One region of the Pseudofrankia coriaricola genome, then DNA from elsewhere that is predicted to be linked to it. Evidence: riboswitches for the same ligand, from Rfam matches in the RefSeq annotation. Region 1 holds a riboswitch; the other holds the start of a gene.
What was found. A riboswitch is a leader RNA that binds a small molecule or an ion and turns the genes downstream of it on or off. The one in region 1 is predicted to bind cobalamin.

Region 1 (3,878 bases):
CGCGGATAGCTGGCCGTCGGCGACATAGCATCGCCCACATGCTCGACCCAGGCGCCCGCGTTCCTGTCTTCGCCCTCCCGGACCAGGACGGGAGGTTGGTCGCCTCGACTGCGCTTGCGGGGCACTGGGCGTTGTTGTGGTGGTATCCCAAGGCCGGGTCGCCCGGCTGCACCATCGAAGGTCAGGAACTACGAGACCAGGCCGAGCAGTTTCAGGCAGCCGGCTGTCTCATTGTGGGCCTGTCGTTCGACACACCTGAAGAGAACAAGGCTTGGGCCGAGGAACAGGGCTTCGAGTTCCCGCTGCTTTCGGATGTGGACCACAGCGTGGGGCGCCTGTTCGCGGTCGAGCGGGACCCAGACGACCAGTACGCCGCCTTTCCGCTTCGAGTGTCATACCTGGTCGATCCCGATGGCGTCGTCCGCAAGACATATGTCGTCGCCGGTGTCCAGGAGCATGCCGTCTCTGTACTGTCCACTCTCGCCGAGCTGGGCCGGGCATGAGTGAGGACGTGCCCGCGGGGGTCGTTCCGTTCCTGCCCGCCGGCCACCGAGCGTATCGAGCACACCGACCGGCGTGGCCGCTGCGCACGACCGCCGCGAGTCGGCCCACCGATCCGGCATTCGATGCAGCCGATCTTGCTGACCAGGTAGCCCGGGTCGCGCGTGGCGGCGCGCGAGCCGCGGTGCTGGGCATTAACGACGGCCTCGTCACCAACATCTGCCTCATTCTGGGCATGGCCGGCGCGCACGCGTCGCCCGGCACCGTCCGTCTGGCCGGGTTCGCCAGCCTGCTCGCCGGCGCGCTGTCGATGGCTGCGGGTGAATGGGTCTCCGTACGCAGTCAGGCCGAACTCTACGGTGGCCTGCTTGTCAAGATCCGGCAACTGGTCACGCGTAACCCACGATTGATGCTCGACGAGCTCTCATCACGCCTAGAGGCCGCGGGATTCGCCCGGGCAACCGCGCAATCCGCGCCAGCAGAGCTCGCGCTGGACGAGGAGCGGTTTCTTGCCTTCACCGCTCAGATCGTGTTTGGCATCAGTCCCGCCGGGCTCGGCTCGCCACTGACCGCCGCGACCACATCGCTCGCCTACTTCGCCGGGGGAGCCCTCATACCGCTCGCGCCCTGGTGGTTCCTGCGCGGCGTCCCCGCCGTATCCGTGTCCATCGCCCTGACCGCCATCGCCAGCATCCTCGTCGGGGCCGGCATCGCCCGCTCCAGCGATCACTCGATGAGGCGTGGGGCGCTGCGCCAGCTGGCTATCATCCTGGCCGCAGCGGCAGCCACCTACAGCATCGGAAAGCTGTTCGGCTCAACAGTGAGTTGACCGACGAGGAGACGCGCGCCGAGATGGAGGCGAGCGTGCCGCTGAAGTACGTCAACGCCTTCTTCCACTTCTACGTCGACGGCGCTCTCGACGAGTCGCAGTCGTTGTCGTCGGCGGTCGGATGCCAGCGTTCCTGGTGGACCGCCTGGCGAAGCGGGCGCCGGTTCGCCCAGCCGTGGCGCTCGAGGTCGGGGATGGATTCGTGGTGGGTTACCGGTCCGAGGCACAGCCACGCGACGGGTCGGATGTCCGCGGGGATGGCGAGCAGGTCGCGGACGAACGCTTCCCGGTAGAAGGAGACCCATCCCACGCCGAGACCCTCGGCCGTGGCCGCGAGCCACAGGTTCTGGATCGCCAGGCAGACGGAGTAAAGACCTGCGTCGGCGATGGCGTGTCGGCCCAGGACCGCCGGCGCCCCGCGTCGCTGGTCGTAGGTCACGACCAGCGACAGGGACGACTCCATCACCCCGTCGATCTTTATCCGGCTGAAGCGGGCGGCCCGTTGTTCGGCAAGCGACGCGGCGAAGACCTCCCGCTCGCACCGAACGTGGGCGTGAAAGGCCCGCCGTGTGCGCCGGTCGGTGACGAGGATGAAGTCCCAGGGCTGGCTGAGTCCGACACTCGGCGCGGCGTGTGCGGCCTCGAGCACCCGCTCGAGGATCTCGCTGGGGATCGGCGCGCCAGTGAACTGGCCGCGCACGTCGCGGCGCTGGTGGATCACGTCGTACAGATGCGTAGGCATGGCAGGCTCCCGCTGTCCGGCCGCCCCAGGGCGGCACCCGCGCGGGGCCGGTCTTCGGACTCCCGGATCGACGCCGACCGTCCGCCTTCCCGGACTGTTAGGTCCAGTGGCCGCGCTGAGCGCGTGGACGGGGACTCCCCGGTTACCGCGGCGGGCCCGTGCCGGACTTCCACCGGCTTCCCGATTCTCCCCGGTCACCCGGGGCACCCCGCAAACGATGCCGCCGTGCACGCTATCAGGGCCTGGTGCCCGCCGCCGGGCTCGTTGGCCGGTCTGGACGAGGCCCACACCAGAGCCCGATGATCCCGGTTTGGCCGGCGTCCCCCGATCGTCCGCCGTCGTCCACCGGCTTGGCTGCCACGCTGGCTGCCACGGAACTCCGGGCGGGGCCTGTCAGCTCGGCTGCCGGTCGGCGAAGCTCTGGGCCGTCGCCGACCGCGGGTTAGCATGGCCGCTTGTCATCGAGCTAGCGGCAAATCGTGCCGAAGATCAACAAGGAGTGCGGTTGAGTACGACGGCAAACAAGAACATGGTGTTCAGTTTCTTCGAGAACCTGTCGGTGGGGCGCATCAAAGCCGCCATGGACCTGATGGACGAGAAGGCTACGTGGTTGGTGTCCGGAAAGCCGGAGCACATCCCGCTGGCGGGCACATACACCAAGCAGAAGCTCGTCGATCTGCTCGGCTTGGTAGGAACGGTCATGCCGGCTGGGATAGAAATGACCATCACCAGTGGAACAGCGGAAGGAGATCGGGTCGTCGTCGAAGCCGAGGTGCGCGGGGTGTCGCCGGCCGGAAAGACGTACGACAACCGGATCTGCTTTGTCGTCGAAGTGCGCGGCAGCACGATTCAGTCCGTGCGCGAATACTACGACACGATTCACACCAACGATGTCCTGTTCGACAGGACGTACTCCAACGAGGCCCTCGTGGAGAATTAGCTCCTCATCCGTATGGCCGGCCGTTCAGGAGTCGCAGGGGCGCCGGGTCCGCCGATACGGGGGCCAGCCGGCCAGAGCCGGGTGAGCTGGTGCGGGGTGAGGGGCTGGGCGTAGACGGCACGGAAGACCTTCCCCACGGTGTCGGTGTCAACGGTGTCGGCGAGCATGACGAACCAGTCGATGCCGACGGGGCAGGCCCACAGGTAGCTCGAACTCGACCCGACGCAGGTCGGGGAGCCCGGGTGTCCCACTCCCGGCTCCGGTAACCGTTGCGACGATTCACCCGATCGGGCGAGATCTCACCGTATTCCGCTCCGCACAGCGCGTCCGCCTCCGCGGACATCAGGGAATCCGCGAACCTTTTCACCAGCGCGCCCAGCAGATCCGGACTCGCCATCATCAGTTCCTTGCCGACGAGTTCCGCGTCGGGCACAGTCGGTCGCACGGCCATCGCAGTGTTCCTCCGTCTTCGAGTTCTTTGGTCGGTTCTCGAAGAGGATCACGCGGTGGCCGTCCCAGTTCGCGGACCGCTACTCCAGCAAGTCACTGGTCGATCACATCCCGTACACCACGTCCGTCGCCGCTGCGCCACCAGGTGGGTCGGCCGCGCATGCCGTGGTGCCAGGCATCGGTCTGCTGGCGCAGTGCGGCGAGGCGGTCGTTGTCCCGCGAAAGAAGCCCGCGTCACGGAGTCCGAGTCCGAGTCTCAGGTAAGCGGATCGAGGCGCTGCGGCGTATAGGGGGTGTGAAGCAGCTGGAGTTCAGGGAGTTCTACCAAGCCAGCCAGGACGCATGCCTGCGGGCAGTCTTGGCGAGCGTGGCTGATCGGCAGCTGGCCGAGGACCTGGTCGCCGAGGCGTTCACTC
Region 2 (3,878 bases), on a different contig from region 1:
TCGATCCCGATGGCGTCGTCCGCAAGACATATGTCGTCGCCGGTGTCCAGGAGCATGCCGTCTCTGTACTGTCCACTCTCGCCGAGCTGGGCCGGGCATGAGTGAGGACGTGCCCGCGGGGGTCGTTCCGTTCCTGCCCGCCGGCCACCGAGCGTATCGAGCACACCGACCGGCGTGGCCGCTGCGCACGACCGCCGCGAGTCGGCCCACCGATCCGGCATTCGATGCAGCCGATCTTGCTGACCAGGTAGCCCGGGTCGCGCGTGGCGGCGCGCGAGCCGCGGTGCTGGGCATTAACGACGGCCTCGTCACCAACATCTGCCTCATTCTGGGCATGGCCGGCGCGCACGCGTCGCCCGGCACCGTCCGTCTGGCCGGGTTCGCCAGCCTGCTCGCCGGCGCGCTGTCGATGGCTGCGGGTGAATGGGTCTCCGTACGCAGTCAGGCCGAACTCTACGGTGGCCTGCTTGTCAAGATCCGGCAACTGGTCACGCGTAACCCACGATTGATGCTCGACGAGCTCTCATCACGCCTAGAGGCCGCGGGATTCGCCCGGGCAACCGCGCAATCCGCGCCAGCAGAGCTCGCGCTGGACGAGGAGCGGTTTCTTGCCTTCACCGCTCAGATCGTGTTTGGCATCAGTCCCGCCGGGCTCGGCTCGCCACTGACCGCCGCGACCACATCGCTCGCCTACTTCGCCGGGGGAGCCCTCATACCGCTCGCGCCCTGGTGGTTCCTGCGCGGCGTCCCCGCCGTATCCGTGTCCATCGCCCTGACCGCCATCGCCAGCATCCTCGTCGGGGCCGGCATCGCCCGCTCCAGCGATCACTCGATGAGGCGTGGGGCGCTGCGCCAGCTGGCTATCATCCTGGCCGCAGCGGCAGCCACCTACAGCATCGGAAAGCTGTTCGGCTCAACAGTGAGTTGACCGACGAGGAGACGCGCGCCGAGATGGAGGCGAGCGTGCCGCTGAAGTACGTCAACGCCTTCTTCCACTTCTACGTCGACGGCGCTCTCGACGAGTCGCAGTCGTTGTCGTCGGCGGTCGGATGCCAGCGTTCCTGGTGGACCGCCTGGCGAAGCGGGCGCCGGTTCGCCCAGCCGTGGCGCTCGAGGTCGGGGATGGATTCGTGGTGGGTTACCGGTCCGAGGCACAGCCACGCGACGGGTCGGATGTCCGCGGGGATGGCGAGCAGGTCGCGGACGAACGCTTCCCGGTAGAAGGAGACCCATCCCACGCCGAGACCCTCGGCCGTGGCCGCGAGCCACAGGTTCTGGATCGCCAGGCAGACGGAGTAAAGACCTGCGTCGGCGATGGCGTGTCGGCCCAGGACCGCCGGCGCCCCGCGTCGCTGGTCGTAGGTCACGACCAGCGACAGGGACGACTCCATCACCCCGTCGATCTTTATCCGGCTGAAGCGGGCGGCCCGTTGTTCGGCAAGCGACGCGGCGAAGACCTCCCGCTCGCACCGAACGTGGGCGTGAAAGGCCCGCCGTGTGCGCCGGTCGGTGACGAGGATGAAGTCCCAGGGCTGGCTGAGTCCGACACTCGGCGCGGCGTGTGCGGCCTCGAGCACCCGCTCGAGGATCTCGCTGGGGATCGGCGCGCCAGTGAACTGGCCGCGCACGTCGCGGCGCTGGTGGATCACGTCGTACAGATGCGTAGGCATGGCAGGCTCCCGCTGTCCGGCCGCCCCAGGGCGGCACCCGCGCGGGGCCGGTCTTCGGACTCCCGGATCGACGCCGACCGTCCGCCTTCCCGGACTGTTAGGTCCAGTGGCCGCGCTGAGCGCGTGGACGGGGACTCCCCGGTTACCGCGGCGGGCCCGTGCCGGACTTCCACCGGCTTCCCGATTCTCCCCGGTCACCCGGGGCACCCCGCAAACGATGCCGCCGTGCACGCTATCAGGGCCTGGTGCCCGCCGCCGGGCTCGTTGGCCGGTCTGGACGAGGCCCACACCAGAGCCCGATGATCCCGGTTTGGCCGGCGTCCCCCGATCGTCCGCCGTCGTCCACCGGCTTGGCTGCCACGCTGGCTGCCACGGAACTCCGGGCGGGGCCTGTCAGCTCGGCTGCCGGTCGGCGAAGCTCTGGGCCGTCGCCGACCGCGGGTTAGCATGGCCGCTTGTCATCGAGCTAGCGGCAAATCGTGCCGAAGATCAACAAGGAGTGCGGTTGAGTACGACGGCAAACAAGAACATGGTGTTCAGTTTCTTCGAGAACCTGTCGGTGGGGCGCATCAAAGCCGCCATGGACCTGATGGACGAGAAGGCTACGTGGTTGGTGTCCGGAAAGCCGGAGCACATCCCGCTGGCGGGCACATACACCAAGCAGAAGCTCGTCGATCTGCTCGGCTTGGTAGGAACGGTCATGCCGGCTGGGATAGAAATGACCATCACCAGTGGAACAGCGGAAGGAGATCGGGTCGTCGTCGAAGCCGAGGTGCGCGGGGTGTCGCCGGCCGGAAAGACGTACGACAACCGGATCTGCTTTGTCGTCGAAGTGCGCGGCAGCACGATTCAGTCCGTGCGCGAATACTACGACACGATTCACACCAACGATGTCCTGTTCGACAGGACGTACTCCAACGAGGCCCTCGTGGAGAATTAGCTCCTCATCCGTATGGCCGGCCGTTCAGGAGTCGCAGGGGCGCCGGGTCCGCCGATACGGGGGCCAGCCGGCCAGAGCCGGGTGAGCTGGTGCGGGGTGAGGGGCTGGGCGTAGACGGCACGGAAGACCTTCCCCACGGTGTCGGTGTCAACGGTGTCGGCGAGCATGACGAACCAGTCGATGCCGACGGGGCAGGCCCACAGGTAGCTCGAACTCGACCCGACGCAGGTCGGGGAGCCCGGGTGTCCCACTCCCGGCTCCGGTAACCGTTGCGACGATTCACCCGATCGGGCGAGATCTCACCGTATTCCGCTCCGCACAGCGCGTCCGCCTCCGCGGACATCAGGGAATCCGCGAACCTTTTCACCAGCGCGCCCAGCAGATCCGGACTCGCCATCATCAGTTCCTTGCCGACGAGTTCCGCGTCGGGCACAGTCGGTCGCACGGCCATCGCAGTGTTCCTCCGTCTTCGAGTTCTTTGGTCGGTTCTCGAAGAGGATCACGCGGTGGCCGTCCCAGTTCGCGGACCGCTACTCCAGCAAGTCACTGGTCGATCACATCCCGTACACCACGTCCGTCGCCGCTGCGCCACCAGGTGGGTCGGCCGCGCATGCCGTGGTGCCAGGCATCGGTCTGCTGGCGCAGTGCGGCGAGGCGGTCGTTGTCCCGCGAAAGAAGCCCGCGTCACGGAGTCCGAGTCCGAGTCTCAGGTAAGCGGATCGAGGCGCTGCGGCGTATAGGGGGTGTGAAGCAGCTGGAGTTCAGGGAGTTCTACCAAGCCAGCCAGGACGCATGCCTGCGGGCAGTCTTGGCGAGCGTGGCTGATCGGCAGCTGGCCGAGGACCTGGTCGCCGAGGCGTTCACTCGGGCCTGGATGGCGTGGCCGAAAGTCAGCCGCCATCCGGCGCCGCGCGCATGGATCGTGCGTACGGCGCTCAACACCCGGGTCTCGTGGTGGCGTCGGCGGCGACGGGAAGTAGCGCTGGACGGTGTTCCCGACGTCGCGGCCAGCACGGTCAGTGACCCCGGTCTGGACCCCCAACTGCTGGCCGTGCTGCGTCAACTGCCGCGGCGGCAGCGGGAAGTGATCGCGTACCGGGTCTTCCTCGACCTCGACACCGGCACCACGGCCAAGGTGCTCGGGATCGCCCCGGGAACCGTCGCCGCCCATCTGTCGCGGGCCGTTGCGACACTGCGCGGCCACCTTGTTACCGCAGACAACCCGGAGGTTGGGCAATGAGCGACCGCGACATGGACGTACTGGACGC

Region 2: it holds a riboswitch for cobalamin, as region 1 does, so the genes downstream of both, bluB (5,6-dimethylbenzimidazole synthase) here and bluB (5,6-dimethylbenzimidazole synthase) in region 1, are expected to answer to the same signal.

The regions. Positions count from the first base shown of each region.
Region 1 covers NZ_JASNFO010000117.1:36,563-40,440, forward strand. The annotation lists gene QOZ89_RS41920 (peroxiredoxin) at 1-503, shown strand, start outside; gene QOZ89_RS41925 (VIT1/CCC1 transporter family protein) at 500-1,330, shown strand; gene bluB (5,6-dimethylbenzimidazole synthase) at 1,401-2,072, opposite strand; cobalamin riboswitch at 2,101-2,298, opposite strand; gene QOZ89_RS41935 (nuclear transport factor 2 family protein) at 2,578-3,012, shown strand; gene QOZ89_RS41940 (hypothetical protein) at 3,009-3,263, opposite strand; partial or broken gene QOZ89_RS41945 (transposase) at 3,248-3,463, opposite strand; gene QOZ89_RS41950 (sigma-70 family RNA polymerase sigma factor) at 3,758-3,878, shown strand, end outside.
Region 2 covers NZ_JASNFO010000038.1:81,006-84,883, reverse strand. The annotation lists gene QOZ89_RS20770 (peroxiredoxin) at 1-101, shown strand, start outside; gene QOZ89_RS20765 (VIT1/CCC1 transporter family protein) at 98-928, shown strand; gene bluB (5,6-dimethylbenzimidazole synthase) at 999-1,670, opposite strand; cobalamin riboswitch at 1,699-1,896, opposite strand; gene QOZ89_RS20755 (nuclear transport factor 2 family protein) at 2,176-2,610, shown strand; gene QOZ89_RS20750 (hypothetical protein) at 2,607-2,861, opposite strand; partial or broken gene QOZ89_RS20745 (transposase) at 2,846-3,061, opposite strand; gene QOZ89_RS20740 (sigma-70 family RNA polymerase sigma factor) at 3,356-3,850, shown strand; gene QOZ89_RS20735 (hypothetical protein) at 3,847-3,878, shown strand, end outside.